Regions from separate parts of the Shewanella aegiceratis genome, predicted to be linked through region 4. Evidence: predicted binding sites of a transcription regulator. Region 4 holds the regulator's gene; each other region holds the start of a gene.
The links. Region 4 encodes LexA, which represses DNA repair genes until DNA is damaged. Its sites were predicted from a motif close to TACTGTATNNNNATACAGTA; they were not measured.
Positions count from the first base shown of each region.

Region 1: a site for LexA is predicted at 6,360-6,379, ahead of recN (DNA repair protein RecN). Genes of this name have one in related genera too.
Region 2: a site for LexA is predicted at 1,107-1,126, ahead of K0H80_RS09115 (YebG family protein). Genes of this name have one in related genera too.
Region 3: a site for LexA is predicted at 1,184-1,203, ahead of recG (ATP-dependent DNA helicase RecG). Genes of this name have one in related genera too.

Region 1 is NZ_CP080416.1:1,349,143-1,356,748, forward strand. It holds gene ribH (6,7-dimethyl-8-ribityllumazine synthase) at 43-519, shown strand; gene nusB (transcription antitermination factor NusB) at 534-938, shown strand; gene thiL (thiamine-phosphate kinase) at 1,070-2,026, shown strand; gene K0H80_RS05955 (phosphatidylglycerophosphatase A family protein) at 2,029-2,523, shown strand; gene K0H80_RS05960 (GFA family protein) at 2,733-3,170, shown strand; gene K0H80_RS05965 (hypothetical protein) at 3,261-4,466, opposite strand; gene recN (DNA repair protein RecN) at 4,678-6,339, opposite strand; gene K0H80_RS05975 (AEC family transporter) at 6,471-7,439, opposite strand; gene K0H80_RS05980 (hypothetical protein) at 7,536-7,606, opposite strand, start outside.
Region 2 is NZ_CP080416.1:2,017,784-2,025,389, reverse strand. It holds gene proQ (RNA chaperone ProQ) at 1-50, opposite strand, end outside; gene K0H80_RS09120 (GAF domain-containing protein) at 323-781, opposite strand; gene K0H80_RS09115 (YebG family protein) at 799-1,095, opposite strand; gene K0H80_RS09110 (paraquat-inducible protein A) at 1,340-1,966, shown strand; gene K0H80_RS09105 (paraquat-inducible protein A) at 1,959-2,591, shown strand; gene K0H80_RS09100 (MlaD family protein) at 2,578-5,202, shown strand; gene K0H80_RS09095 (GGDEF domain-containing protein) at 5,360-6,379, shown strand; gene K0H80_RS09090 (class GN sortase) at 6,446-7,225, opposite strand; gene K0H80_RS09085 (marine proteobacterial sortase target protein) at 7,225-7,606, opposite strand, start outside.
Region 3 is NZ_CP080416.1:4,130,214-4,137,819, reverse strand. It holds gene recG (ATP-dependent DNA helicase RecG) at 1-1,132, opposite strand, end outside; gene K0H80_RS17950 (response regulator transcription factor) at 1,289-1,885, opposite strand; gene K0H80_RS17945 (sensor histidine kinase) at 1,893-2,984, opposite strand; gene K0H80_RS17940 (tetratricopeptide repeat protein) at 3,085-3,750, opposite strand; gene K0H80_RS17935 (calcium/sodium antiporter) at 3,903-4,853, opposite strand; gene K0H80_RS17930 (AMP-binding protein) at 5,031-6,686, opposite strand; gene trmH (tRNA (guanosine(18)-2'-O)-methyltransferase TrmH) at 7,028-7,606, opposite strand, start outside.
Region 4 is NZ_CP080416.1:133,466-141,071, forward strand. It holds gene ctaD (cytochrome c oxidase subunit I) at 1-740, opposite strand, end outside; gene coxB (cytochrome c oxidase subunit II) at 777-2,342, opposite strand; gene K0H80_RS00625 (cell division inhibitor SulA) at 2,741-3,250, opposite strand; gene lexA (transcriptional repressor LexA) at 3,247-3,864, opposite strand; gene yrfG (GMP/IMP nucleotidase) at 3,992-4,657, opposite strand; gene nudE (ADP compounds hydrolase NudE) at 4,755-5,300, shown strand; gene cysQ (3'(2'),5'-bisphosphate nucleotidase CysQ) at 5,354-6,166, shown strand; gene K0H80_RS00650 (GNAT family N-acetyltransferase) at 6,159-6,614, shown strand; gene K0H80_RS00655 (TetR/AcrR family transcriptional regulator) at 6,722-7,354, shown strand; gene K0H80_RS00660 (MFS transporter) at 7,345-7,606, shown strand, end outside.

The DNA.
Region 1 (7,606 bases), 1.2 Mb from region 4:
TTTTCCCGTGCCGGGTTTGTTAAGCTAATTTAGGTAAGATAAATGAACGTAGTTCAAGGTAATATCGAGTCGAAAAACGCCAAAGTGGCCATAGTGGTTTCACGTTTTAACAGCTTCGTGGTTGAAAGTCTGCTAGAAGGCGCGGTGGATACATTGAAGCGCTTCGGTCAGGTCGCCGACGACAACATTACCGTTGTCCGCGTACCGGGTGCCGTAGAGCTGCCGCTGGCAGCCCGTCGTGTGGCGGCAAGTGGTAAATTTGACGGCATCATAGCGCTGGGCGCCGTGATCCGTGGTGGTACGCCACACTTTGATTTTGTTGCAGGCGAGTGTAACAAGGGGCTGGCTCAAATAGCGCTTGAGTTCGACCTTCCTGTGTCATTCGGTGTATTGACCACAGATACCATTGAACAAGCTATCGAGCGTTCTGGTACTAAGGCGGGTAACAAGGGCGGCGAAGCGGCTCTTGGTCTGCTAGAAATGGTCAATGTTCTGCAAGAACTAGAACAGCAGTTGTAAGATTAGGAACCAAGATGAAACCTTCAGAGCGCCGTAAAGCCCGTCGTCTAGCGGTACAAGCTATCTATTCATGGCAGCTAAGCGGCAATAATGTTGCCGACGTGGAGCATGAATTTCTCACCGAGCAGAAGATCGATGGCGTCGACGTTAGCTATTTCCGTGAATTGCTATCAGGCACCACGACCAAATCGGCTCAGTTGGATGAGCTGATTATGCCTCACCTCGAGCGCCCGTTCGATGAGGTTTCGCCTATCGAAAAGGCGGTGCTGCGCATCGCGACCTACGAGCTGACCTTCCGTAAGGATGTGCCTTATAAGGTAGCCATCAACGAGGCTATCGAGCTGGCCAAGGCCTTCGGGGCCGAAGATGGTCACAAGTTCGTTAACGGCATTCTCGACAAGATAGTCGCTAAAAAGTGATACAATTAACGGCGTCCCAGGATGCCGTTTTTTATATTCAGGTTTAGCCTCGATGTCGCCTTCGTTCGCTCGATGTTGCCTTCGCTAAAAAGTGTGCTAGCTGATTAACCCTTACTATGGTTCTTAAGACTGTGAAAGAGTTTAAATTAATCGATCATTTCTTTGCTAACCTTGGCCAGACCCGCCGCGATGTGCACCTGGGGATCGGCGACGACTGCGCCCTGGTCCAGCCCGCCGAGAACAAGGTGATTGCCATCTCCTGCGACACCCTGGTTGAAAATGTACACTTCTATGCCGACATGCCCGCCAAGGCCTTGGGTTACAAGGCACTAGCGGTTAACCTGTCGGATCTAGCCGCCATGGGCGCAGAGCCCGCCTGGATGACGCTTGCCCTTACCCTGCCCGAGGTGGACGAGAACTGGCTGGAGGAGTTTAGCCAGGGGCTGAATGAGGCTGCGCAGTACTATGGCGTTGCCCTGGTGGGCGGCGATACTACCCGTGGCCCCAAGTCGATCACCATCACCATCAATGGTCAGGTGCCAGAGGGCAAGGCCCATACAAGGGGCGGCGCCAAGAATGGCGACTGGATCTATGTGACAGGTTCCCTCGGCGATTCGGCCGTGGGCTTGGCGATTCTGGGCGATAAGCTCAATATCGACGGGGAGGCGAGGGATTATTTTATTCAGCGCCACTATTTCCCCACCCCAAGAGTGCTTGCGGGTCAGTCGCTTAGAGGATTGGCCTCGAGCGCCATCGATCTCTCCGATGGTTTTGTCTCGGATATCGGTCATATCCTCAAGCGCTCGGCGGTCGGCGCCGTGGTGGATGTGGATCGTCTGCCCCTGTCGGCCCAGATGCGTGAATTTTTGGCTGAGACCGAGGCGCTGGGTTATGCCCTAACGGGTGGTGAGGATTACGAGCTGCTGTTTACCGTCCCCGAGGCCCAGCGCGGCGCGCTGGAGACGGCCCTGGCCCACGCCGGTGTGAGCTTTACACAGGTTGGTCAGATCGCCACTGGCGATAAGCTACGTCTCATCAAGGATGGCGAGCCCTACACACCGTCTCAATTTGGTTTCGAGCACTTTTAAACATGCAGTTATGGTCGACCGATCCGGTTCTTAAAAAGCTTTCTCTGGCAAACCCTGTTCATTTCCTGGCGTTGGGCTTTGGCTCAGGCCTCGCCGCTAAGGCGCCTGGCACCTTCGGCACCCTGGCGGCAATTCCGCTTTATTTGCTCATGGCTGGATTGCCCCTGAGCTGGTATCTGGGGCTGACGCTCCTTAGCGTGCTTGTGGGTTTCTATATCTGCGACAAGGCCTCTAAGGATATGGGGGTGCACGACCATGGCGCCATCGTCTGGGACGAGGTGGCGGGTCTGCTTATTACCCTGATCGCCGCCCCTGCAGGTTGGCTCTGGGTGGCGGTTGGCTTCGGGCTCTTTCGCTTCTTCGATATCCTCAAGCCCTGGCCAATCAAGGTACTGGATGCCAAGGTGCATGGTGGTATCGGCATCATGATAGATGACGTGCTCGCCGGCGTGTTTGCGTTTTTGTGCCTGCAGGGAATTGTCTATTTGGCAGGATAGCGATTGGGCTGTCCAATTGTCACTAAGTTCAAATTGAGTTCAAGTTAAGTTCAAATTTAGTTCAAATTGAGTCCCGAGAGTCGAAGGCCATAGTGTCCAGACAGTCGGGATTTTTGTTTTTAGCACAGCAGCGAAAATTTGATTTGTTGCTGCGCTGACTGCATGCTCAGTTTAACTTTTAGTTGCTTTCAGGCAAGAGGAGACAGGTTATGGATGATGAGAGCCCTAACCAAAACAGATCGGACGTTGAGTATAGTGGCAGCTGTCTCTGTGGCGGCGTGGCCTTTAGCTTAGTGGGTCGCTTCGATGCATTTTATTTGTGTCACTGTAGCCGCTGTCAAAAGGGCACAGGCTCACTGCATGGGGCCAACCTGTTTTCCAATCATTTGGCCCTTGACTGGCGGCGTGGCGAGGCCTTGCTGCAAACCTTTCAAGTGGCGAATACTCGGCACAAGCGATGTTTTTGCAAGGTGTGCGGCTCACCTATGCCTTATCGGCTGCAGGCGTTAAATCTGGTCGTGGTGCCTGCAGGCTGTCTGGATGTCGAGGTACCCATCGCGCCGACGGCAAAGCTGTTTATGGCAGAGCGGGCGAATTGGGGGGAAGAAGTCCAATCTGTGCCCGGTTTCGATCGTCTTCCGGAATAGCATTTTAAAGCAAAAAATTTTTGGCATTTAATATCCCCTGACGCTGGTCAGGGGATCCGCTGTATGAAGGAAAAATAAACTGTAGGCTCGTTATTCTGGTGAGCTCTCCCTAGGTTTTTCGTCATTGGTCTCTGTCTCCATCCCTGCTGAGATGGCAGGAGCTGTTAAGCGGGTAACAAGCTCGGCGCGCAGAGATTCCACTTGATTTGCTGCGGCCTGGTAACCCTCAAAGGAGCGCGGACTGGAGCAGAGAATAATTTTCCCTATAGGATTATAGACATACGTTATTAAGGCCGATAGTGAGAGATTATCTGGGCATTGCTTGCTGCTTTCTTTGCCAGTTAAGATTTCCGCGTAGAGATTGGCTGTGTCTTGTTGTTGGAAAAGTGGCAAGAGGATGACTTCGGTGATCTTCGAGGTGATGCTAGTATCTTCACCCGTTTCAAAAGATTGTGTAATCTTAATCAGGAAGTGCCACTCACCACGTTTAACCCGCTTTAGTGACAACACTTCTTCTGAGGTGGACTGCAGCCAGAGGCTAGGTATTTGAGTATCCTCATCCTCTGTTTGCTTTTGACTGACGAGCACCTCGCCCAGTTTCATGTTTTGCTTGAGCGCCGAGATTGCGACTATTTTATTGGGAAGCATGTTGACCCGTTTAGCCACCTGCAGCCAGAACTGCATATCTTCATCTATGGCGGCGATGAGGGCTGCTGAATCCGTGCCATTGATGTAGGCATCGACAAGGTACAATTTCTGAGCAGCTGTAAGATGCTTGAAAGGAATCATGCTGCGAGACGAATTAAAGTGGGTGTCATCTTGCCAATGACCGAGGGAGAGAAGGGTGCGGTAGCGCTCAATTAGCCAGGCATAGTCATCGAGTGTGGCCTTAAGTGTTTCTGGCTCGGCCAATAGGGGAGCACACTCATCGAGATAGCCTTCTTGTTTGAGGCAGTTGGAAATAGCCCATTCGGGAAGCTCGAATTTTTCGTCGACAGTCTTTTTTGGCCTATCTAATACACCAAGTTGTCTGTGCGTTTGATAGCGTTCAAGCCCGAGAGCCATGGGGTTATCTTTTTTCGGCGCATCAAAGCCAAAGGCGTAAAGATAAGGGTTGTTTTCAAGATGCTGACTCAAGGCGGCCTCTTCGGCGTTCACCTGCTCAAGAAAGGCGCTGGCCTGCGCTGATGGCGCGCTATCTTGCAGATTGATCAGCAGCAAGGTGAGATAGCCGCCGACGGGAATGAGTAGCAGGGTAAATAAAATCCATTTCAGGGCACGAAAAAAGTGTCGCATTTCAAATCCTTGTGGCTTTTAACTTCTTTTAACTTAGTGTCGACGGCAAAGGCCTCAGTTTATCAGAGTCTCTTCGCTGTGCAACAGCGCTACATTAGATGCGCAATAGACGCGTCTCAGAGGTGCTTATGAAATGAAAAGCGCGGCTAAAATATTGCCGCGCTTTGCTTGTAACCTGCCTGATGCTCGCCAATTTTTTAATCTATCTGGCTTAGCTCTGTAGTAACTCCTTGGCGTTGGCCAGGGTGTTGTTGGTGATGACATCGCCACCAAGCAGGCGAGCCAGCTCTTCGATACGCTGTCCCTTGTCCAGCGGCACCATAGAGGTCTCGGTTTGTCCCGCCTTGCTCTGCTTGTTGACGAACATATGTTGATGACCATTGCCGGCGACCTGGGGTAGGTGGGTTACACACAGCACCTGGGTGGACTCGCCCAGGGCGCGCAGCATCTTGCCCACCACGGCGGCGGTCGGACCTGAGATCCCCACGTCGACTTCGTCGAAGATGAGGGTCGGGGTGGCGACCTTCTTGGCGGTGATCACCTGGATGCCCAGACCGATACGCGACAGCTCGCCGCCCGAAGCTACCTTAGCGATGGGCTGCAGCGGCTGACCCGGGTTAGTAGTCACCTGAAACTCCACAGTATCGCAGCCGTTGGGCGACATCATCTCGGGGTTGAACTGCACGTCGATGATAAACTTACCCTTGGGCATGCTGAGCTCATGAATCGAGCGGGTAACCTGCTTGTCCAGCTCCTTGGCGTAACGCTGGCGGCTCTGGCTGAGCTTCTGGGCGTGGGCGATGAAGCTCTCGCGGCAACTCTCGAGCTGCTGGGCGATCTCATCGAGCTTCTCCTCATCCGAATCCAGCTCGCTCAGCTCCTGGCTTAGTGCCTGATGATGCTGATAGAGATCTTTGGCGTTCACATGGTGCTTACGTGCCAGCATCATGATCTTCGACAGGCGTTGTTCCAGGGCGGCAAAATGATCCGGGTCCAGCTCCAACTTATCTAAGTATCGTTGCAGCTCACTGCTACTCTCCTGTACCTGGATCAGGGCATCGTTAAGCATGTTGCCCACCCCTTTAAGTTCAGGGTCGTAGCCTTCGAGCTCTTGGGCCTGATCCAGACTCATGTTGAGCAGCGATTCTATGGCGCCCTCTTCATTATCCTGTAGCAGGTAGAGGGTGCGCTGGCAGGCCTGGATCAGCGCCGTGCCGTTGGCCAGTTTCTTATGCTCGGCCTCTATCTCGTCGAACTCTTCTTCGCCCAGGGCGAATTCGTCCAGCTCTTCGACCTGATATTGCAGCAGCTGCTTGCGGGCGATGCGCTCATGTTGCGACAGCTGTAGCTGGCTCAGCTCCTTTTGGATCAGCTTGAAGCGCTGGTAGCTGGCGCTACAGGCCTCGAGCAACATCTTGTGGTTGGCATAGCTGTCGAGCAGAGTAAGTTGATGCTCACTCTTTAACATGGCGTGGTGGGCATGTTGGCCGTGAATGCCGATAAGCAGCTGGCCCAGGGCACGCATCTGGTTGAGGGGCACAGGGTTACCGTTGATGTAGGCGCGTGAGCGACCGTCACTGCCTATGGTGCGGCGCAGGATACATTCGTCGTCTAGCTCAAGGTCATTGTCTTCTAGCCAACGTTTGGCCAGCGGGATATCGTTGAGGGCGAAGCGGGCACTGACTTCGGCCTTGCTCGCGCCCGGTCTGACGGTATTGGCATCGGCGCGATTGCCCAGGCACAAGCCTAAGGCATCGATGGCAATCGATTTTCCCGCGCCAGTTTCGCCTGTGATGCTGGTCATCCCAGACTTAAAGTCGAGTTCTAAAAAGCGGACAATGGCAAAGTTATTGATGCTGAGCTGACAAAGCATGATGACATCCTTTTACAAAGTACTGTATTCATGCACAGTATATACTGAATTTATATACAGTAAATACCTGTGTGCTTTTTACCCATGAAAATAAGTTTTAGGCTCTGCAGTCCGACAAAACAAGGCGCCGGTTAAAACAAGCTTGCGGTGCCCGAGTCCAGCCAATGGTGCAGTAGCGGAATGGTGGCAAAGCTGATCACTATCCCCAGGCTGATGGTTTGGGCGCTACTGGTGGCACCTACGTTGAATCTGTGGGCCAGCAGGTAGACGCTGGCGGCGGTGGGCAGGGCGGCCAGAATCACCCCCATCTGTAGCAGTTGTCCGCTAACTCCTAAGGCGCCCAGTAGCAGATAGGCCAGCAGGGGTTGTAGCAGCAGCTTACTCAGGTTAAGCATGGCCAGCTCGGCAAGGCGTGACTGAATGCCAGCGGCGTTTCTGCCCCCCTGATTGGCCTTGCACAGCACCATGCCGATGGCAAACAGGGCGCAGGGGCTGGAGGTCATGCCAAATTGCCGGATGATCTCGGCGATGGGGCGATAAAGCTCAATATGAGCGGCAGATATCGCTACGCCGGCCAGGCTTCCTAGTATGATGGGGTTTTGAATGAGGGCGAAAAACACCGTCTTGAGAGCGCTATCTGTCTGTCCCTGAAACAGCGCCAGCTGGGCCAGCACTATGGCAAATACGGTTACCGATAAAAGGCTGGCTAAAGCGGCTGCGGCCAACGCCAGCTGATCCCCGGGAAACAGCATTATCATCAGCGGAATGCCGATGAAGGAGGTGTTACCAAAGGTGGTGTTGAGGGCGCGAATGGCCGCTAGGGGTTTATCCTTGGGCTGTAACCAGAGTGATAGCAGGCCGGTGAGCAGGTAGATAAGGGTCATGGCCAGGCTGTAGCCGCCAATAAATCCCCAGTTGGTGATCTCTTCGATCGGGGTCTCTGCCAGCACTATCATCATGATCGCCGGAAAGGCGATGTAATAGACATACTGATTGAGGACGTTGTCGCTGCCCTCGGGCAGTAGCCGCGCCTTTTGCACGATAAAGCCGGTGACCATGATGCCAAACACGACAAAGAGTGGCGAGAGAGTGGTTAACATTGGGAGACGACTTCCTTGGCTGGGATCCGAGCGGTGATAAACCGAATACGCCGTTAGGGTAACACTTTGCCCGCCGCGTCCCTATAACGCTAAAGTCTAATGCTTGGGGCCGGATCGTCGATGGAGTGGCTTAGGTGGCGGCAATATCCCCAGCTCCTGGTAGAAAT
Region 2 (7,606 bases), 1.9 Mb from region 4:
AAATACGCAAGAATTGCGTTGGTGTCGGTCAACTTTTCTGTTGATTCCATCATTACTTCCACAGTTTAAAAGGGACTATCACCTCGCCGGGTTAACATCGGCACTGGCGTGTCGTTCATATTGGTTAGACATCGGGTCGCTTATTTGCCCCTGGGCGGCGACCACACAATCCAACATACCTTATCAATTACAGTCAATAAACGCCATGTATTCATTTCAACTAATGAAAAATGTCACGGCGTGTTTTTGAATTCATCAAGCGGCCTATTATAAGGGCGCGCCAGACGAAAGCGACCATCAATTGTGCAAAATTGGTTGTAGTTTAAGCAAATAAAGCCTTTTCCAGACTTTTTACGCAGGACTCAAGCCCCAATTGATCCGCCTCGTCGAAACGAGAGAATGAGGGGCTATCGATATCGAGCACGCCAATCACCTGACCGTCGCGCCGCAGCGGAATAACAATTTCCGAGTTGCTGGCGGCATCACAGGCGATGTGGCCGTCGAAGGCATGGACATCGGCGATGCGCTGGGTGGTGTTACTCTGGGCCGCGGTGCCGCAAACCCCTTTACCCATTGGGATACGGGTACAGGCCACTTTCCCCTGGAAGGGACCCAGGACCAGTTGTTCACCTTGCAGCACATAAAAGCCAACCCAGTTAATATCATCCAGATGCTCGTTAAGCAGCGCCGAGAAGTTCGCCATCGCCGTAACGAGATTATCTTCGCCGCTAAACAGGGCTTCAACTTGACGGGTAAGCGTCGTATAACAAGGTGTACTCATACAAATTTCCTAACAATTTATGTTTTCGTTTCAGCTTTTGATTCTGCTTTTTTGGCAGGTTTCTTAGCCGGTGTCGCCTTAGTCACTGCGCCACCTTTTAAGAGTCCCATGAGCTGATCTTTATGTTCTGCCATGTAGAAACAGAGTTGTTCCAATGCATTTTCATCTAAGCCTAAATCAACTTGCTCGATAAAAGGAAGAAGATTATCCGCGATATCGAGCATCTTATCGTAGGCATCCGCCTCCTTCTTAGATGTGAATGTCATCTTCTCCACCCCTTCTCTGACTACGACAAATTTCGTTATAACTGCCATATCCGCCCTCACACTGTTTTTATATACAGTTGTAGAATCTCATAAATACAACTTCTTATGCAAGTCTCAAACTTTATCTGTTAGAATCTGCGCAACTATTGGCTCCGGATTTGGGAGCCACCTTATTAGGTATTTCAATAGATTGACTATAGTAATATCTTATAGGCAATAGATTACTGGTCTATATCAAGAAATTTGCACTCTTGCTATGACCTTAGATGACAGGAAGCGCCCCAGAACAGATATGAAAACAGAGGTGTTAGATAAGAGTATCGTTCTCTGCCGTGCTTGCGATCTGGTCGTGAGAAAACGCGCTTTGCCAACGGGTGTGCGGGCCCTCTGCCCTCGCTGCCACACTAACCTCTATGATACCCCTTACTGTTCGCTCAACGGCATGTTGGCCCTGTGTATCACGGCGCTGGTGCTCTATTTCCCTGCTAACTTTTTCCCCGTGCTTGAGATGCACTTTCTGGGCAGTATTCGCACCACCACCATAGCCGGCGGCGCCATGGCCGTTGCCTCACAGGGTTATTGGGTGGTGGGCATTGCCGTATTAGTTGCGGCGGTGATCGCTCCCGGCCTGCTTATTCTGTCGATTCTGACCCAGGTGCTGATCGTCAAATACCGACTCAAGGTGCCCTTCTTTCGCAACATCTATAAGAAGCTACTCAAACAGCACAGCTTATTGGCCCAGCTCTCCATGCTGGAGATCTATATGATCAGCATCTTCGTCTCGGTATTTCAGCTCTCCGATTACACCGACCTCTATTTCGGTATCGGCACCTTCTGTTTCACCATGCTGTTTATCATGGTGATCTTCATGCAGCGTGAATATGACATCGAACATATGTGGGGCGTACTGGATGAGTAAGCTCAGCAAGCCTCCTCAAGGCGAATCATTGGGGCTGACCAACTGCCCTACCTGCAAGTTTCTGTGCCATCTCGAGCAGGGTAACTGCCCGCGCTGCGGACAAGCGGTGCAGAGCCGGGATCGCACCAGCGTACAGAAGAGCTGGGCGCTACTGATCACCGCCGCCATCTTGCTGTTTCCGGCAAACCTCTACCCCATCACTATCATGACCAGTCAAGGGCAGGTTCGCCAGGACACCATCTTCAGCGGCATCAACCATCTGGTGCACCTAGACCTATTACCTATTGCCATTATTCTGTTTACCGCCAGTATCTTAGTGCCCATGTTGAAGATTTTTGGGCTGGCGCTCTATCTGACGGCGATCAGCTATCGCCTGCCGATCTCGAAAAAGACACTCATGGCCGGCTTTCATATCATCGAATGGATAGGTCGCTGGTCCATGCTGGATCTGTTTGTGATCTCCATTACCGCGGCGCTCATAAACATGGGACAGATTTGGGATGCCAAACCCGCGCCAGCAGCCACCGCCTTCGCCTTGGTGATCCTGCTGACACAGCTGGCCGCAAAAGTATTAGACACGCGTTTACTCTGGGACCGATTGGAATCGAAAGATGACACAAATTGAAACACCAAAAGTCGTTAAGAAAAAACTCTTCTCTCCCATCTGGCTACTTCCCCTGATCGCCCTGGCACTAGGTGCCTGGCTGGGCATCAAGAGTATTCGCGAATCCGGCGTCGAGGTGCGCATTCACTTCCCCAGCGCCACGGGGATAGATGTGGGTAAGACGCTGGTCAGATACCAGGGCCTCACCGTGGGTAAGGTGGTCGATATCAGTATCGACGACCAGCTTCAGGGCGTATACGTAGATCTGCTGATGGACTACCGCTCGACGCCCTTCCTACGCGATGAAACCAAGTTTTGGCTGGTGACCCCTAAGGCCTCGATCACCGGCGTCGAGGGGCTGGACGCCCTATTCTCGGGCAACTATATCGCCATCCAGCCTGGCGAGGGGGACTACAAGAACGAATTTACCGCCGAAGATCAGGCGCCGCCCGTGGCGCCGGGCTCAGACGGCTTGATGATAGAACTGACCAGCGCATCCCTCGGCTCCTTAGATGTGGGCTCTCAGGTGTTTTATCGGCAGATCCCGGTAGGAAAGATCGTCAGCTACCGCCTGGTGAACGACGACAGCATCCTCTTCAATGCCTATATAGAGAAGAAGTATGCCCATCTGGTGAAACAAGACTCGCGATTCTGGAATGTCTCGGGCCTAGCGCTGGACGCCTCGCTCTCAGGCATCAAGGTCAAGACTGAGAGCCTGTCGGCCATCCTCGCCGGCGGCGTCAGCTTCTCATCCCAGGGCAGCAGCGAACAGGCTAGCGTCAATCAGACCTTCACTATCTTCGAAGATAAGGAACATGCCCTCGGTGGCATCACCTTTAGCCTCACGGCCAAGGATGCCGATAGCCTTAGCACAGGCGCCGACATCGTCTATCGCGGCATCAGTATCGGCCAGATCACCCAGACTCACCTAACTGAAGCGGGCGTCAGCTTCGATGCCAGCATCGCCACCCAATATGCTGAGCTGTTAGGCACAGACAGCCAATTCTGGCTCGAGGGCGCGGATCTTTCCCTCAGCGGCATCAAGCATGCCAGTCGTTTGGTAACCGGCAATGTCGTCGCCTTCCTGCCCGGCAGCGGCGAGCATCAGGCCAGCTATCCGTTGCTGGCCAAGGCGCCGCAACACTCACAAACGCCACTCATGCTCAGCCTTAGCGCCGAGGAGAACCCGGGGATCAGCGCCGGCGCCGAGGTGCGCTTTAAGCAGTTGCCCATAGGTCAGGTAGATAGCGTCGAGTTTAAGCCTGACTATTCGGGTCTTGCCTACCGTATCCAGATCTGGCCCGAGTTTGCCAAGCTTATCCATCAGGGGAGCTACTTCGTTACCGAATCGGCCCTGGCCATCGATGCGTCGCTTGACGGCGTGAGCGTAAACACAAGGGATCTGACCACACTCACCAAGGGCGCCATCAGTCTGGTACAGGGGCGCAGCAAGAAGACCGCTAATCCTAGCCAATCGCTGCCGCTGTTTGCCAACACCAAGCAGGCCGAAGGCTATCACGCCAAGCAGAATCGTCTCAAGATAGTGCTTGGCAGCCCAGATGGTGCCGGGCTCGCCGCCCACTCCCCCATCTACTACAAGAAGATGCAGATTGGCGAGGTGCAGGGAGTCAACTGGCGCGCCAGCAGCGAAGACTTTGCCATCGAACTGGGTATCGACAAGCAGTTCGCCTCTCTGGTTAAGCCAAGCACCATCTTCTGGCGTAACGGCGCGCTGAGCGTCGATGCCAGCCTCAATGGCGTCAAGGTAGACGTGGCGCCGCTGGAAGGCGCATTAAAGGGTAGCGTCTCCCTTGGACTGCTGGAACAAGACGATATCGGCAATCAAAGCCACCTCTATGGCTCAGAGACGTTAGCCCGCGCCAAGGCCACCCCCATTAGCATAGTCTTCGATGCCAGCACCCGCCTGAGCAGCCACGCGCCGATACGCTATCAAGGCCACCAGATAGGCGAAGTGGAGCGGGTCAAGCTGTCACAGGACTTACACAGCGTTAGCGTGGATGCCTACCTCTATGGCGACTATGCCGCGCCATTCCTGGCCGACGACGCCCAATATTTTATCGTCGATGCCAACATCTCGCTTTCCGGCGTCACCGCTGCCGAAACCCTGATAACCGGCCCCTATGTGTCTGTGCTACCGGGCCAGAGTGGCAATCAGGTGCATGACTTTATGGGCAGCGTCGAATCGCCCACCCTGCTCAGTCAAGATGCCCTCACCTTCACCCTGGTGGATGACAACCTGGGCTCGGTCAAGATAGGAACGCCTATCATCTTCCGCGGCATTAAGATTGGTGAAGTCAAACAGGTGCAACTCTCGACCACGGGCACTCAGGTAGAGATGACGGCGCAGATTGCCAAGGGCTATAGCCACCTGGTGAACCAGAGCAGTCAGTTCTGGGATCTCTCCGGCATCAAGGTAGATCTCGGCCTCTTCTCCGGCGCGCAGATAGAAACCGGCTCCCTTGAGACCATTATCGCTGGCGGCATAGGCGTGGCGACTCAATCCCCCACCACAGCCAATAACCGTATCGGTCAGCATCAGGTATTTAGTCTGCAGAGCAAACTGGATCCTAATTGGCTAAAATGGGCGCCAAATCAACAAAGTCTTAATTAAGGCTCTCTAGTATAGAAAGGCAGGGCGTCACTTTGGTGGCTATGCTTTAATTAGCGACCGCTTAAGGGGCGTCATCTGCCAACGGCAAGACATTGCACCACTTAGCGCCCCCTTGATCTACTTGGCGCAAACGAGACCACGTTTTTCTGGAGTCGATATGAGCAAAGATTTGCTGCGCGAAGCCGCAATCAATCTCAAGAGAGCCGTCCCCTTGATGTTAAAGCATCAGATCCCGACGACCCCCACCAACTATGCCCTCTGGTACGCCTACGTAGGTCAGCAAAATCCAGAACTCATCACCAAGATGGACAGGATAGTCAATGAGTACAACACCTGTCCGCCGGTCACCGCCGAGCTGCTCTACCGCGAACATATTGCCGATCCCAGCGAGGTCAATGTGCTCAACATGCGCCAGAATCTCGAGGCCATGACCATAGAGCTGTCGCAATCGATCAAGGATACCAACCAGGACGCCACCGTCTTTCAGCAGCGGGTGGACAGCAACTTCAATCGCCTCAATCGCATCGAGGAGGAGGGCCTGAGCCTGGAGAAGGTGTTGGGACTGGTGCGGGATCTGGTGAAGGAGTCAGACGACATTCGTCAGAGTACCGAATATTTTACCGGCCGGCTCGACAAGGCCCAGGAAGAGATAGCCGCGCTGAGAGAGGCGCTGAAACGCTCAGAACAGGACGTCTACCATGACGCCCTCACAGGTGCCCTCAACCGCCGCGCCTTCGACCAAGATCTCAAGGGCCTGCTCGCTCAATCTCCAGAAGGTACCTGCCTCATCTTGGCCGATGTGGATCATTTCAAGAGTTTTAACGACACCTATGGCCACCATCTAGGCGACAATGTGTTAAAGGCCGTGGCTAAGCGCCTCAACGAATCTTGCCGCGACGGAGTCAAGCTCTACCGCTATGGCGGCGAAGAGTTTGCCTTAATCGTGCCAAACAGCCATCAGCGTAAGGCGCGCCATCTGGCCGACGCCATGCGTCGCACACTTGAGAAGATCTCCCTCAAGGACAGACGCAAGAATCAGACGATCGATAAGATCAGCGCCTCATTTGGGGTGAGCGAATGGCAGGCGAAAGACACCTTCGAGTCGCTCATAGAGCGCACAGATGGCTTTCTCTACGATGCCAAACGCCTAGGGCGAAATCGGGTGATGCCGCTCTGATCCCAATTCGATGAGCACTAATCCCTATTCTATGAGCGCTATTCGCTAATCTGTGAACGCTAGTCGCTAGGATTGAAGTCGCCCAGATTGCTGACGTAACTGAGGGGACTGAGGTGACTGATATCCCTGAGGCGACTGAGGTAAACTAGATAGCTCAGTTTCCTCAGAGATAATCGGCGTATCGGGCGATGTGGGCAGACGCGTCGCAACTGCCTCTTCTGCCCCATTCTCTCCCTCCCCCTCACTAAGCATGGGCTCGGCGATCACCACGAAGCGCTGACGACTCTGGCCGCCCAGGCTGTCGAAGGGATAACAGGTGACTAAGGTCAGACGCAGTGCATCTTCTTGGGCCAGCAGCGCCGTGTCTTGCTCATCCACCACCTTAGTGCCCAGCACCCGATAACTCATCGTCTCGGCCGAGGCATCCTGCAGGGTGATCACCTGACCAGGGTGGATCCCCTCGAGCCTGGCGAAATGGGTATCCCTGTGACCGGCGATAACCGTGTTACCCCAATGATTGATCTGATTATCCGCCAGGATGGCGGCGGGTCCGAAGGCCAGATTGCGCCCGGAGGCGCCCGCCAGCACATACAACGGCGCGCCGCGGCGCCGCCCCTTTTCGTCCTGAAAGTGCAGCTTGGCGATCGGATAGGTATCGGCCCAGCTCCAGGGCTTATGTTGCTGGCGATCCGCTAAGGTTCTGTCCCATGCCCGCTCGATCAGGAACTGGGCAAAATGTGCCTTGGCTTGCATATAGCCTCCTTTAAAGATCAGTGTCATTGCCGCCATCAAGGCGGTTAGAAGCAAAACATGCCTGAGTCCCAGGCGTCTGCGACGATTCATCATCAGGCCTCCAAGCGTCTGCGCCAAAGCCCGCGCAGACAAGGCAGATAACTCACCCAATAGGCGCCGATCAGGAGCAGCATCATGGCGCCCAGCGCCAAGTAGAGACGACTCTCGGTGGCGGTCTGCGGCCACTGATTTTGCATCGGCATAGGAGCCGGTTTAAACAGTTCCATGGCATCCATTGCCTCGGGGCGTGATGGCGTCCTATCCACCGCCACCAGGCTGGTGTAAGGGCTGACCAGGTGGTAATCCATCGCCAACCGGGTCACGCTCTCTTTTATCGCCGCCTGATTCTTGGCGTTTTTACTCAGCTGCAGGCTGGCTATCTGATTGCGAGCCCAGATAAGATCTATCCCCCTGGGCTTATCGCCCCCCGTCAAG
Region 3 (7,606 bases), 520 kb from region 4:
CGTGGGTGCCGATGACGATATGGGCCTCGCCGCTCTTAATCTGCTGCAGCGACTGCGCCCGCGCCTTACCCTTGAGCTTACCCGCCAGCCAGCCGACCGTTAGTCCGAGGGGTTCGAACCAGGCGGCGAAGTTGTTGGCGTGCTGCTCGGCGAGCAGTTCAGTCGGTGCCATCATGGCGACCTGATAGCCGCTCTCTATGGCCTGTAGCGCCGCCAGCGCCGCCACTAGCGTCTTGCCCGAGCCCACATCGCCCTGCACCAAGCGCATCATGGGATGCGCCTTGTCGAGATCTTGGGTGATATCGGCAACCACTCTCTGCTGGGCGCCGGTGGGCTTGAAGGGTAAAGAGGCCAGGAAGGGATTGAGTAGCTGCCCTGTGGGCTGCATCGCGATAGCCTTATCATGATTGCTGCGGGCCCTAAGCTGTAACATGCTCAGGTTGTGGGCCAGCAGCTCCTCCTGGATCAACCTTTGCTGCGCCGGATGTGTGCCCTGCTCCAAGGCAAAGGGGCTGACCTCGCTCGGGGGCCTGTGCAGCAGCTGCAGCGCGTCGACCAATGAGAGCTGATTGGGCCTCAGCTGAGGCGGCAATAGTTCGGTCAGGGCGCCATGGGCCAGCAGCGCCAGGGCCTGATCCGTCAAACGGATCCAGCTGGCCTGCTTGAGTCCCTCTGTGGTTGGGTAGATAGGCGTCAGGGTATCGCTGAGGCTGAAGTCGCTCTCGCCGTGGAGCATCTTGTATTCCGGGTGGATGATCTCCCGGTGAAGCTTGCCCCGACGCACCTCGCCATAGGCGCGAATGCGCTCGCCCTCTTCGAGGCCGTTACGCATTGCGGCGGAGAAGTTGAAGAAGCGCAGGGTTATGGTGCCCGAGTCGTCGCGTACCGTGCAGGTGAGCATACGCTTGCGCCCCTGGACGATCTGGGTCGATTGTATTATGCCCTCTATGGTGCCATAGCTACCGGGATAGAGGGCGGCGATAGGATAGATCTGGGTGCGGTCTTCGTAGCGTAGCGGCAGGTGAAACAGCAGATCCTGGACTGTATTGATGCCGAGTTTCTCCAGCCGCTGCGCCATCTTGGCGGCAACGCCCTTTAACTCTGTCACAGCCATGAGATCGAGTCTATCCACGCTTTGTACCCATTTGATTTAGCGTTCTATTTAACCAGAACCTGAGTCTATTACTGTAAATATATACATATACTATCAGAGTTCGGCATGAACGCAATCTCGCGTTAGCCATGACAGGTTAAAGCCTGGGGTAAAGCCTGAGGTCATAGTCTGAGGCTACAGCCAGCCCTTTTGCTTGGCGATGCGGGCGGCGTCGATGCGATTGCTGGCATTGAGTTTGGCGATGGCCTCGGAGAGATAGTTACGCACAGTGCCTTCGGCGATAAACAGGGTGGCGGCGATCTCCGCGCTGGAGCGTCCCTCGCTGGCGAGCCTGAGCGCCCGGCGTTCCTTATCGTTGAGGGGGTCTTGTTCGCCGACGGCCATGATGGCCAGTTCGGGATCTATGATGCGCTTGCCGCGGCTGACGGCGTTAATTGCCTGGATCAGTGTCTCGGAAGGCGCGTCCTTGAGTAAGAAACCGCCCACGCCCGCCTCGATGGCACGCTTGATATAGCCTGCACGGCCAAAGGTGGTCAGGATGATGACCTTAGTCGGCGCCGCTTGATTTTGACACCATTGAGCCAGCTCCAGTCCGCTGAGGCCTGGCATCTCTATGTCGGTCAGCAGCAGGTCGAACTCCTGCTGCTTGAGCAGACTCAGGGCCTGGTCGCCGTCACAGGCCTGTATCACCTCAAAGTCGCCCTCGAGGGTGAGGAGCGCGGCCAGCGCGCCCCTGACCATGGCTTGATCTTCGGCGAGTAATATCTTCATCCTGTCTCTATCCCTGATTTGGTAACTCGATGATAAATTGCGGGTTTGGCTCGAGCTCAATACTAAGTGTACCACCTAAGGGGCGCAGTCGCTCACGTATGCCGGTGAGGCCATTGCCTTCGCTGAGCTGCCTCAGCTTACCATTGTCTGTGACCGAGATCCGCAGCCCCTGAGGTGTTGCCGACAAGTCGATATTACAGCTATCGCCCTGGCTATGACGCATAACATTGTTGCACAGCTCGGTCAGGCTGAGGATCAACTGGGTCTCGACTTCCTGTGGCTGTGATGGCAGCTCACCAGAGAGGGTGACGGCCATGCCCTTGTCCCTCAGCATCTGGCACAGGTGCGTCAGGGCGGCGTCTAACCCTTTGTGTTTGTAGCCTGATACCGTTTGGCGGATCTGGCTGAGGCTGTCGCGGGCGATGGTTTCCAGTTCTGTCAGCTCGGCGCTGGCCTGATCGGTTTGCCCCTTGGCCAATAGCTTGCGCGCCAGCTCTGCCTTGAGTGAGATAGAAGAGAGCGAGTGCCCCATGATGTCGTGCAGATCCCGGGCGATACGTTCGCGCTCTAACATGGTGGCGAGCTGGCGTATCTCCTGCTGACTCTGCCGCTGGGCGCGTTTGGCTTCGACCCGCTTACGCTCGGCCACGCCAAAGAAGCCTACGCCGGTGATCAGGGCGACGCCATAAACCGCAAAGTAGTAGTGAATACCTAGGGTTAGGCTTAGCAGCGTCAGGATGACGGCTAGGCCGATAAGGCTGGCGAAGGCCTTGGGCAGGGAGTAGTTAAAGCCGATAAAGAAACCGGCAAAGGTAAACAGGGACAGCGAGCCGATATTAACCGGCGTGATGAGACAGGCCAGGGCGATGATCAGCAAGATAGGCTGGTAGGCGGTTTTACTCGGGCTGCGGTGGGCCCAAAAATAGCAGTAGATAAAGGGCACCAGCACGACCAGACTCAGGACTATGTGCCAGGTGGGCATATTCTGCAAGAACAGCGGGATGAAATAGAAGCCCAGGTTGATCAGATAGACCCAGGCGAGCTTATCTTCGGTTGCCCGCTCGATATCTAGGGTGTGTGGAATAGGGTATTTGTCCATCTTCTTTATCCTAGGCGCCACTAAGTCCATGACGTTAAGCAATGAGTGCTCGAACGCTTAGCCATCTGGCTTAGTGGCAACCAATATTGAGCCGATTACCTTAGTGGTTCTGTTTTAGCAGGAAACTTGCCCAGGCATAATCGGCCTGTACCTGCAGGGCGGCCTGCCAATCGGCAATGGCTCCCGCCTTGTCACCGAGATTCTGCTTGGCCAAGCCGCGCCAGGTGTAGGCCTCTGCCTCTCCCCAACAGATGTTATCGCAAGGTTCTCGATATAGATCAATGGCTTTTGAGCTAAAAGCGATGGCATCTTTCATGCTGCCTCCATGATCTTTAGGGCTGGAATAGGCGGCGATCGCCTTGACCAGCGCCAGTCGAGGGCTCTGGGGGACCAAGGTTTCGGCGTCATTGAGGGCAGTGGCCATCTTAGTGCTGTACTGGGCGGCCTGACTCATGTCTAAGCCTATCTGCATGCCGTAGACAGAGGCCAGTAGGGTGGCGGCTTCTCCTTGGTCGGCAATGGGCGACAACGCCTTCTCGGCGCGGGTCAATGCCGCCTGGGCCTGATCCTTCTGGCTGAGAATGTTGGCACTGATTGCCATGCGATAGAGGGCGTAGGCCTGCTCATAGCCTTGGCTTTGGTCGCTCAATTGGCTCAGACGATCGATATCCATCTGATTGGCGGCGCTGTCTATCTCGGTAATGTCATTGGCCTGGCTCAGCGGGCTGAGTAGGGCCAGGCTGGTGGCGATGATAAGTGTTTTCATTGGCTTCTCCTTAAGTACCTGTGTTGCGTAATGCCCAGTAGCTGGGTTAAGGAGAGTATCTGTCTGATGGCGATTTTTGTGCAGGCACAGATGTCACCGATAAGGGATGACATTTGTCATCTCTCATCGGCGGTTGAGCTAAATTGGTAGCGCTAAAAAGGCGGTGCTAACTCATAGGATTGGGCGGAGAGGACTAGGTAGCCCAGATAGACGAGGTAACAGAGCAGCAGCAAGGCGCCTTCGCGCCGTCCCACGCGCAGGCCGCTCCAAGCCAGAGGCAGAAGCAGCAGTGCCAGCGAAACCATCACCAACATGTCCAGCTTGGGCACACTGGCTGTGATGGGGTGAATCAGGGCGGTGATCCCCAAGATCCCCAGGATATTAAACAGGTTAGAGCCCACCAGGTTGCCGATGGCGATATCGCTCTCGCCGCGTCTTGCAGCCACCAGTGAGGTGATAAGCTCAGGCATGCTGGTACCTATGGCGATGATGGTCAGGCCGATGAGCAGTTCGCTCATTCCCAGCTGTCTGGCGAGGGCCACGGCGCCGTCGACAAAGAGTATGCCGCCGCCGACCAACATGGCGATGCCAACGAGGAGCAGCACCACGGCCAGCAGAGGCGCGAGCGGCTTGAGCTCCATCGACTCGGTATCGGCCTGCTGCTTATCGAACAGGTAGTTCATCCCCAGATAGACGATCAGCATGGAGCAGAGCAGGGCACCGTCCAGTTGACTGAGGCTGCCGTCGCTGATCAACCCCCAGAAGAGCAGGCTGGCAAACAGCATCAGCGGGATGTCACGCTTAACCATCATAGATTGCACACCTATGGGGCGCACCAGGGCCGTCAGGCCGAGGATCAGGCCTATGTTGGCGATGTTGGAGCCGATGACATTGCCGAGGGCGATGCCTGAGTTGCCGGCCAGGGCCGACTTGAGGCTCACCGCCAGCTCGGGGGCACTGGTGCCGAAGGCGACTATGGTGAGGCCTATGATCAGCGGGGTGACGCCGAGTTTTAGGGCTAGCGCGCTGGCGCCACGCACCAGGGATTCGGCGCCAAGAATAAGGATGAGCAGACCAGCGATAAGGGCTAGCGGGGTGAACATGATTGACTCTCTACAGTAGCGGGGCGCCAAGCATAGAGGTTGCACAATTTTAGGCAACAAAAATTTAGGGGGGAGCTATTAAACTTTGTTTATCTCGTCACAGAATGCCCCATAAAAAACACGCCAGATGGCGTGTTTTTAGGTCATTGTCTTAGCGACTGGGTTTACAAGCTAGGCTTAGAGCTCATCTTCCCAGCGCACCACGCCGCCGCGCTGACCGTCGACCTTGGCACTGAATCTCTGCTCCAGCACATGGCGCTTGATCTTCAGGGTAGGCGTCAGTACGTCGTTATCCACATCCCAGGGCTCGCTCACCACTATGATGGCATCGACGGTTTCGTGCGATTCCAGGTTAGGGTTGATGCTGTCCAGGGTCGCCTTGAGCGAGGCGCGCACCTCTTCCTTGGGTTGCAGGGCCGCGCCCTCGGAGAGCTGCACCAGGGCAACAGGGTGAGGCAGGCCAGAGCCTATGATGCAGATCAGCTCCACGTGAGGATCCTGGGCCAGCTTACGCTCGATAGGCACAGGGGCGACATACTTGCCCTTTGCGGTCTTGAAGTTGTCCTTGACCCGGCCCGTGATGGTGACGCAGCCATCGGCGTCGATCGAGCAGAGATCGCCTGTGCGGAAATAACCTTCCTCGTCGAAGCTGGCCTGGGTGACTTCTGGCTGCTTGTAGTAACCGCTCATCAGGCCCGGGCTCTTGACCAGCAGCTCGCCGTTGTCGCCCTGCTTGACGCTACAGCCTTCTACCGCTCGCCCGACCGTGCCTATCTTGCTGGCATCGAAGGGGTGGTTGATGATGGAGTAGGCGCTGTTTTCCGTCATACCCCAGGCTTCACATATGTTCAGGCCAATCTTGTGATACCAGGCAATCAGCGAAGGCGGGATGGGTGCCGAGCCCGAACCTAGCAGGTGACAATGTTCGAGGCCCAACCCCTGATGGATCTTCTTCTTCACCAGCGAGCTGACGAAGGGGATCTTCAGCAGTATGTTGAGCTTGGTATAGCCAATCTTGTCGATGATATTCTTCTGGAACAGGCTCCATAGGCGGGGCACAGAGAAGAAGACGGTCGGTCTGGCTCGCTGCACGTCGGCGACGAAGCTGTCGAGACTCTCGACGAAGGCGACACTGCTGCCGGAATAGAAGGAAGAGCCCTCGATGGCGACACGCTCGGTGATGTGAGCCAATGGCAGATAGGAGAGCAGCCTGTCTTCCACATCTGTCTTGAGGTCGCGCACCACGGCGCGGCAGGTCCACTCATAGCTGGCGAAGGTTTGAATCGCTCCCTTAGGCTTACCGGTCGAGCCCGAGGTGTAGATGATGGTCATGATCTGCTCGGGTGTCGGAGATTCCACCTCGACTAAGGGGTGGCCCAGCTTGAGCAGTGTGTCCCACTGGTATTGCGCTGGCATGGTGTCGTAAGGCATGGCGAGGCGCAGTATGTCGCCGCCGACCCCCGCCTCCTGATCGGCCCAGTAGTCCAGCTTACCGATAAAGATCGCCTTAGATTCGCTGTGCTCCAGCACGTAGCGAATGGTATCGGCGTTGGCGGTAGGATAGATGGGCACGCTGATATAGCCGCCATGCATCAGCGCCAGATCGGTAATGAACCACTCGGCGCAGTTCTTCGATAACACAGCCACCTTGTCGCCTGGCTCAAGGCCGAGGTGACGCAGGGCGCCGGCGATCTGCTGCATCTTCTGCTGCACTTCGCGCCAGCTGTAGTTAACGTATTGACCGTTTATGGGTTGTTTCAGGTAGGTGCTGTCGCCATATTGCTCGACCCAGTGGTGCAACATGTCGACCGGTGATTTGAATAGTGAGTCCATCTTGCCATTCCATCGTTATTCTTGTTAAAGGAGACGCAACTAGGTTCGCTTGGCCAATGCCGGAGCGAGACTCAACAACCCCCATTATTGAGCGGGCCCTTCTCTGCGATGAGAGCGCCTGGCCACTTTTTATGCGCGTCTTTGAGTATGGCGAAGAATGTGATCTATGACAATTGTTTTGCCGGAATAAAAGGCCAATTGTCATAGTCTTAGCTCGAAGGCTCTGGTAGGCATGCTCTGGTAAGAACGCCCTAGCAAGAATGCCCTGAAAGGAATCTTTTGCTAGGCGAGCATCGGGCGTGTGGGGAAAGCGAGGCGTTTCGCTTTCCCGCAAAACGAACTTAGGCTTCTGGCTCGGCGTCCGGGTCCGGGGCGCGCATCCGCTGCCACCAGGTCTCGTCGGCGACAATTTGCCCCTGGTCGTCGATGGCGGGATAGGGGATCTTCTTGCGTCGACAGGCCTTGGCGTAAACGGGGTGGCCCTGCTCGAACAGCATGGTCTGGCAGTAGGCGTCGTCTAGGGTGCGCTGGCCATACATGCCGGCCTGGGCGCGTTGACGCTGGGCTTCGTACATCACCAGGGCTGAGGCCACAGACACATTGAGGGACTGCACCATGCCGATCATGGGGATGATGATCTGCTTGTCGGCGATGGCCAGGCCTTCCTCGCTGACGCCGTCGCGCTCGTTACCCATGATCACCACAGTCGGCTTGGTATAGTCGATGTCGCGAAAATCCACCGCATTTTCTGAGAAGTTGGTGGCCAGAATCTGCATGCCCGCCGCCTTGAACTGGGCCGCGGCCTCATCCATGTGGTAGTGCTTGATGGTTTTGACCCACTGCTGGCTGCCCGAGGCGGTATTGCCCGAGACGCGCATCTCGATATCGGGCCAGACGGCGTGGATTTGATGTATGCCCAC
Region 4 (7,606 bases):
TGGAACATCACAGGGTCACCACCACCGGCGGCGTCGAAGAAGCTGGTGCCGAAGAACTTGTCGGTCAGTACCATAGTCACTGTACCTGCGAGTACCGGCATCACGGCGATCAACAAGAAGGCGGTGATCAGCCAGGTCCAGACGAACAGTGGCAGCTTCATCCAGCTCATGCCCGGAGCGCGCATGTTGACTATGGTCACGATCACGTTGATGGCGCCCATGATGGAGCTGATACCCATGATGTGTACCGAGAAGACAAACAGCGCCGTGCTGTCCGGGCTATAGGCCGTCGACAGCGGGGCGTAGAAGGTCCAGCCAAAGTTAGGCCCGCCGCCCTCCATAAACAGCGAGCTGAGCAGGATCGCAAAGGCGAAGGGCAAGATCCAGAAGCTCCAGTTGTTCATCCGCGGCAGGGCCATATCCGGCGCGCCTATCATCATAGGGATCAGCCAGTTGGCTAGGCCGGTAAAGGCTGGCATCACGGCGCCAAACACCATGATGAGGCCATGAACCGTGGTCATCTGGTTGAAGAAGTTGGGCTCCACCAGTTGCAGACCCGGCTGGAACAGCTCGGCACGGATCACCATGGCCATGGCGCCGCCGGTCAAGAACATGATGAAACTGAACCAGAGATACAGGGTGCCTATGTCTTTATGGTTGGTGGTAAACAGCCAACGCTTTATGCCCGTCGGGTGCTCCTCATGGCGGGTCGAATGTTCGCCAATATGAGTGGCATCCATATCTGCTTCACGCGTTATTGCATTCATAATGCCTCCCTATTGACCCTGTTGATTGACGTCTGTTGCCTGAACCATGTCGCCTGTGTTGTTACCCCAGGCGTTACGCTCATAGGTGATCACCGAGGCGAGTTCCTGTGGCGTTAACTGGCTGGCGAAGGCCTGCATGGCGGTTCCAGGCTTACCGTGAAGCACTATGTCTAGGTGATTCTCAACTGGTCCTGTGGCGATGGCGCTGCCTTTTAGGGCGGGGAAGGCGCCGGGTAATCCCATGCCGGTGGCCTGATGACAGGCGGCGCAGTGGCCGAGATATACCTTTTCACCCTTGGCCATCAGCTCGTCCATGGTCAGATCGTCTAACACAGGTGCTTGAGATTCCTCGGCGGCGGAGCTTGCTGCCGCACTCGATTCGGCTGCCGGGGTAGGCACAGATTGAACCGCTTCGGCAGCTGTATCTGCTCCTGTATTAGCCCCGTTCGATGCGCCTGAGTTTGCCTGGTTGACATCGGCTGCCTGAACCGTATCGCCGGTGTCGTTACCCCAGGCGTTTCGCTCGAAGGTAACCACTGCGGCTATTTCTGTAGCGGTGAGCTGCTGGGCGAAGGCCTGCATCGCTGTGCCGGAGCGGCCATGTAGCACCACATCTAGGTGATCGGCGACAGGGCCCTTGATGATTGGGCTGCCTATGAGTGATGGGAAGACGCCAGGTAAACCGGCACCATTTGGCTGGTGGCAGGCGGCGCAGCGGGCCATATAGACCTGTTCGCCCTGGGTCATCAGCTCTTCTTTCGACAGGGTCTTCGACAGTGCAGCCTGCGCCTCGGCGGCGGCCGCGCTGGCCTGTGCTTCCTGCTCGACAATCCAGTTGTCGAAATCGGCCTCGGAAAGTACTTGCACCACTATCGGCATGAAGCCGTGATCCTTGCCGCAAAGCTCGGCGCACTGGCCGCGGTAGATGCCTGGCTTGTCGATGCGGGTCCAGGCCTCGTTGATAAAGCCTGGGTTAGCATCTTTCTTTACCGCGAAGGCCGGTACCCACCAGGAGTGGATCACATCCTCCGAGGTCATCAGGAAGCGGATTTTACGATTAACCGGCAATACCAGTGGCTTGTCGACCTCCAGCAGATAGTGTTCGCCTTTGGTCTCCTTACCTTCTATCTGTTCTCTGGGGGTCGCCAGCAGGCTGTAGTAGCTGATGTCTTGATCGAAGTAGCTGTAGTGCCATTTCCATTGGGAGCCAGTGATCTTGATGGTGAGATCGGCATTGCTGGGATCTTCCATGGCGATGAGGGTCTTGGTGGCCGGGATGGCCATGAGGATCAAGATGACAAAGGGAACGAGCGTCCAGGCGATCTCTACCTTAGTGCTCTCATGAAAGTTTGCCGCGACGGCACCCTTAGAGCGCCTATGGTTGATGATGGCGTAGATCATCACCCCAAAGACGACTAGGCCTATGGCACAACAGATATAGAGAATCGTCATATGAAGGCTAAACACCTTATTGCTGATCTCTGTGACCCCTGATGTCATGTTCAGGGGCATATCTGCTGCGAGTATGGTGGGCGTAAATAGCAACGCCAGCAAACAACACAACACTTGCTTCACTAGACTTCTCCTCTGTCAATTGCGAAGGCAACTACAAAGAAGAGCCACACAGTATGTCTCGGCTCTATGCAAACTCTTCAGTTCCCAAAAAAGCAACGATGACTTCAAAGTGCGTCGGTGGTGAATCTCTTGTTCTGCTGGTGGTGACCACGCTTGCACTTACGGCTGAATATATCAGACCAATTTCAGCTTCCGTGGGCGAGGTAATACAGGTTCATTTTCGCCGCTCAAGCCGACAACCAAATTGTGCGATATAACAAATAATCGTTGATATCTCTTACTAACTTAATGGCTGTTTAAATATTGATCAAGATCACTTTTATTTTATTTTGCTAGACAAAACAGACACAAAAACGCCCCTTGCGGGGCGTCTGTATGGAAAGGTAGAGCGCGGAATATCAGTGCAGCGAACTGAACAGACTCAAGGTCTGGCCGCCGAGATCCTCTTGGGGAAAAGGGTTGGCAGGTAAGTGACCGTTCGCATCTTCGATCACCACCCCCAGGGCGCGAGTATTCTTGGCAACTATCTGTAGGCGACGACTGTCACGGGCATCCAGGGTTTGCGCCCAGCAGATCACCGCACTGGATGTACCACTTGTAAGGGCTTTTTCCATCGCCCACAGGGTTTCGACCTCATCCTTGGTGTGTACCAAGAGGATGCGATCCATACGCACACCGCCGTCGGCCAGCATCTGTTTGTAGCCTATGTTAGGTGGGCTGATCAACACCACCCATTGCCCCTGCTGACTGAGTCTGGCTAGCTCTGGAGTGAGAGCCTGCAGCTCTTGCTTGCCCTGGGTCGAACTTGCCGTAGTCGAGATAGTGTTGCCATCGCCGCGCTTCAGTGAGCTGTCGAGATCGACCCACAGCCCTGGATGGCGTGGCGCCATGCCCATTAGGTTGTTCATTGCCAGTCTCCATTTCGAATAACGCCGACGGCCAGGCCTTCGATGCTCAGGCTCTGGGTGGTGAGGTCCACCACGATAGGGGAATACTCTTCATTTTCGGCATGCAGATAGACGGTGCTGCCACGCTTCTCGAAGCGTTTAACCGTTACATCATCTTCCACGCGCGCCACGACTATCTGGCCGTTTCTTGCCTGTTCGACCTTATGTACCGCCAGCAGATCGCCCTCGAGAATACCTATATCTTTCATACTGTCACCCCTGACGCGCAGCAGGAAGTCGGCGCTGGGGCGGAACATGCTAGGGTCAACCTGATAGTGTTGTTCCACATGCTCCTGGGCCAGGATGGGCTCACCGGCGGCCACCTGACCTATGAGGGGCAGGCCGAGATCTTCAGGCTCTTCCTCCTGGGTCAGCTTGATGCCACGTGATGTGCCGGGCATGATTTCTATGCAGCCTTTCTTTGCCAGGGCCTTGAGGTGTTCTTCGGCGGCGTTGGCGCTCTTAAAGCCTAATCGACGCGCAATCTCGGCACGGGTAGGCGGCATGCCCGTGTCGGCAATATTGCGTTTTATCAGATCTAAAATCTCGGCTTGTCTCGGGGTTAAGGGTCTCATGATTAATCCTGTCTTTCCATACAGTACCTGTCAGTATATACAGTATTTTATACAGTGCAAGTATTAACCAGATTTTCTCCCAATCCCATCAAGCGATTAGCGCCTACAGCGTGATTGATTAGCCGAGTTACGTCTGTTCAAGGGAGAGCAGCAGATGATGGTAATCGTCGATGGCCGGGAAGTCGGCAAACTGCTTGTGAGGCTTCTGGCTATCGGGATTCTTGATCCCCAGCTGGTAGCCGACGCCAGCCTGCTTGGCTGCCTGTAGTATGGGCTCGCTGTCGTCGATAAACAGGCAACGGCTGGGATCCAGGGAAAACTCATTAAACAGGTGACGCCAAAATTGTGGGTGTTCCTTGGGATAGCCGGTGGCGTGACTCGAGAGCATCTCGTCGAGCCCGTTAGCTAGATCTGTGTGCTCGAGTTTCAGCGCCAGGCTGTGGGGATGGGCGTTGGTGACCAAGATGCGCCGCTTGCTGTGTCTGGCCAGAGCGGTGAGAAAGGGCATGCTGTCCTGACGCAGCTGGATCCTGTCCACCAGAGTGTGGTGCAAAGCCAGGATGTCTAAACCCAGCTCCTGTTGCCAATATTCCAGGCAATACCACTCCAGGGTGCCGAACACCTTGGCGTAGGCATCCTCCACCAGTTGTTGGGCGTCGGCCTTTGAGATCTGCCTTTGTTCACACAAGGCCTGAGGCACCAGGCTAAGCCAGAAATGGTTGTCGAAATGCAGATCCAACAGGGTGCCGTCCATATCCAGCAGCACGGTATCTATCTTATTCCAGGGAAACATAAAGCGAGTAAAAAAATTCCTTGGTTTGAGTTGTGGATTAGGCCCATCATAGTAAGATTGAGTGGTTAAGCAAACGCCATTTTTATCAGGAAGTTTCATGCCGGACAAAAAGCCGCAGATCCTACATGCTGAAGTTGTTGCCCAGAGCCGTCTGTTTCAGATAGAGCAGGTGCATTTAAAATTTTCGAACCAGGTCGAGCGCCAGTATGAGCGCATGAAGGGCAATGCCCGTGGCGCCGTGATGGTGGTGCCTGTGCATGGTGAGGAGCTATTGCTGGGACGCGAATATGCGGCGGGTACCCACAGCTATGAGCTGGGTTTCCCCAAGGGCCTGGTGGATCCCGGGGAGACCCATGCGGAGGCGGCCAACCGAGAGCTGCAGGAAGAGATAGGTTTTGGTGCGCGTAAGCTGACCCATCTGATGGAGTTGAGCCTGGCGCCCGGCTACTTTGCCAGCAAGATGCAGATCTTCGTCGCCGAAGATCTGTATGAGAGTCGATTGCAGGGTGATGAGCCCGAACCCATAGAGGTGGTGCGCTGGCCATTGAGCCAGTGGTCTGAGCTGTTATTAGAAGATGATTTTTCCGAATCTCGAAGCGTTAGCGCCTTGTTTTTGGCACAGAAACATCTAAAACTAAAGTAGTTAATCCGAATTATCATATTAGGCATTGCCAGATGTAGGCTGTTGGAGTTGTGATGAAGCCAGAAGAGTATGTTGAGCAGGCGATTTCGATTGCCATCGAGGCGGGTGAGGCCATCAAAGGTATCTACCTCGAGGGCAGTTTTGACAAAGAGGTGAAATCCGACAATACCCCGGTGACCTCTGCCGATATCGCGGCCCACAAGATCATCTCTTCCCAGCTTAGTAGTCTCACGCCAGAGATCCCAGTTCTATCAGAAGAAGATGCCGATATTCCCTTCTCCGAGCGCGCCGATTGGCAGCGTTACTGGTTGGTAGACCCTCTAGATGGTACCGGTGAGTTTATCGCCGGTAGCGGCGACTTCTCGGTGATCATCGCCCTGGTCGAGCACAATCGTCCCATCATGGGGATCGTCTATGTGCCCATGACGGGTGTAGTTTACTATGCCGTGGCAGGCCTGGGTGCCTACAAGCGTAGCAGCAAGGGCGAGGTGCGTATCGCCAGCAAGCAGCTGACCAAAGACGATGAGCCCAGCCTGCGTCTGGCGGTGAGCCGCCGTCAGGATCCTCAATCTGTGTTGAAGCTCTTCAATCATCCTAAGCACTGTGAACTCGTGGTGCTTGGCGGTGCGGCGCTAAAGAGCTGCCTGGTGGCAGAGGGCCGCGCCGACTGCTATGTGCGCATTGGCCCAACCGGCGAGTGGGACACAGGTGCGGCGCAGATCATCATCGAAGAGGCTGGTGGCCAGGTGATGGATCTCGAGCTGCAGCCGTTGAGCTACAACGAGCGCGAATCACTAGAGAACCCCAACTTCATCGTCGTGGGCTCGACTCACCTGCCATGGGATGAGTTGTTAACCGGTGAATAATCCTAATCTTATCAGTGTCGAGGCGGCTTGTAAGACTCAGCTGTCGGCGATCTATCGTCTCGAGCAGGGGCTCTTTGGCGACCATGCCTACCCGGATTTTTTCTTTCGTCAGAGCTTCGATTGCTGGCCGAGCGGGCTGCTTGTCGCCTGCGATAACGCTGAACGCCTGCTCGGTTACATCTTGCTGGCTAGGAGTGAACAGGCCGACTGTGCCTGGATCCTCTCTGTGGCCGTCGATGATGCCGCTCAGGGGCAGGGCATAGGCAGGCGCCTGATCACCGAGTCTCTGAGTGCGCTGCCAGATGGTGTGGCCCAGGTGAAACTCACGGTGGCGCCGGAGAATCCCGCCAGACACCTCTACGCCAAGCTGGGCTTTGTCGAGCAGGGGCTGGAGGCCGATTATTTCGGCCCGGGCGAAGATAGGATCCTCATGATACTCCAGCGATAAAATCCTAATTTTCATCTACCCGGTGAAAAATAATCTTATTATGAACGTTGTTTTTTATTTTGCTTGCTGGTAACTTGAGCACAAATTAACAGCGGGATGGAGCCGAGATGGCAAGACGCAAAGAACATACTCATGATGAGATCCGGGCGATGGCGACCACTGCGGTGCTGCGCCACCTGGAGGTCGAGCCGCTCGATAGCCTGAGCCTGCGCAAGGTCGCGGCGGCCATAGGTTATGTGCCCAGCACCCTGGTGAATCTCTTCGGTAGCTATCAGGGCTTATTGCTGGCGGTTGCCGAGCAGACTCTGGACGAGCTGTATCGGCGCCTGGCCGCTAGCGCTCAAGCTGACCCGATTCAAAGCCAAGCGGCTGAGTCGAGTCAGCTTGAGGCAATGGCCGCGGCCTATCAGCAATTTGCCTTCGCGCAGCCAAGGGCGTTTCAGCTGATCTTCGAGCTTAAGGCGACGGAGGAGCAGGGGCTGAGCGAGCACCATGCCCAGCTAATCGCGCAGCTGTTCGGCCTTATTGAGGCTTGCCTGGCGCGTCTGCTGCCCGAGCTTTCAACTGAGCAACTATTACTGGCGAGCCGCGCCCTGTGGGGCGGCGTCCATGGCCTGGTGAGTCTGGCGCTGGACGATAAGCTCTTTGCCCTCGGGATCGGTATTGAGCAGGCTATTAGTCATCATCTCGCGGTACAACTTAAAGGATTGGGTTATCACAAGGAGGCGTTATGTTGTTAACCAAGCGGTTTTTCCCCTATTTTGCGACCCAGTGTCTGGGCGCGCTCAACGATAATATCTACAAGAATGTGCTGCTGCTGATGGTGACTTACAGCCAGATAGAGAGCCTGCCCATCAGCGTTAATCTGTTTGTTAACCTCGCCGCCGGCGTGTTTATCCTGCCTTTCTTCCTGTTTTCCGCCCACGCGGGTGTGGTGGCAGATAACATGGATAAAGCCAAATTGATCAGACGCTTAAAGCAGCTCGAGCTGG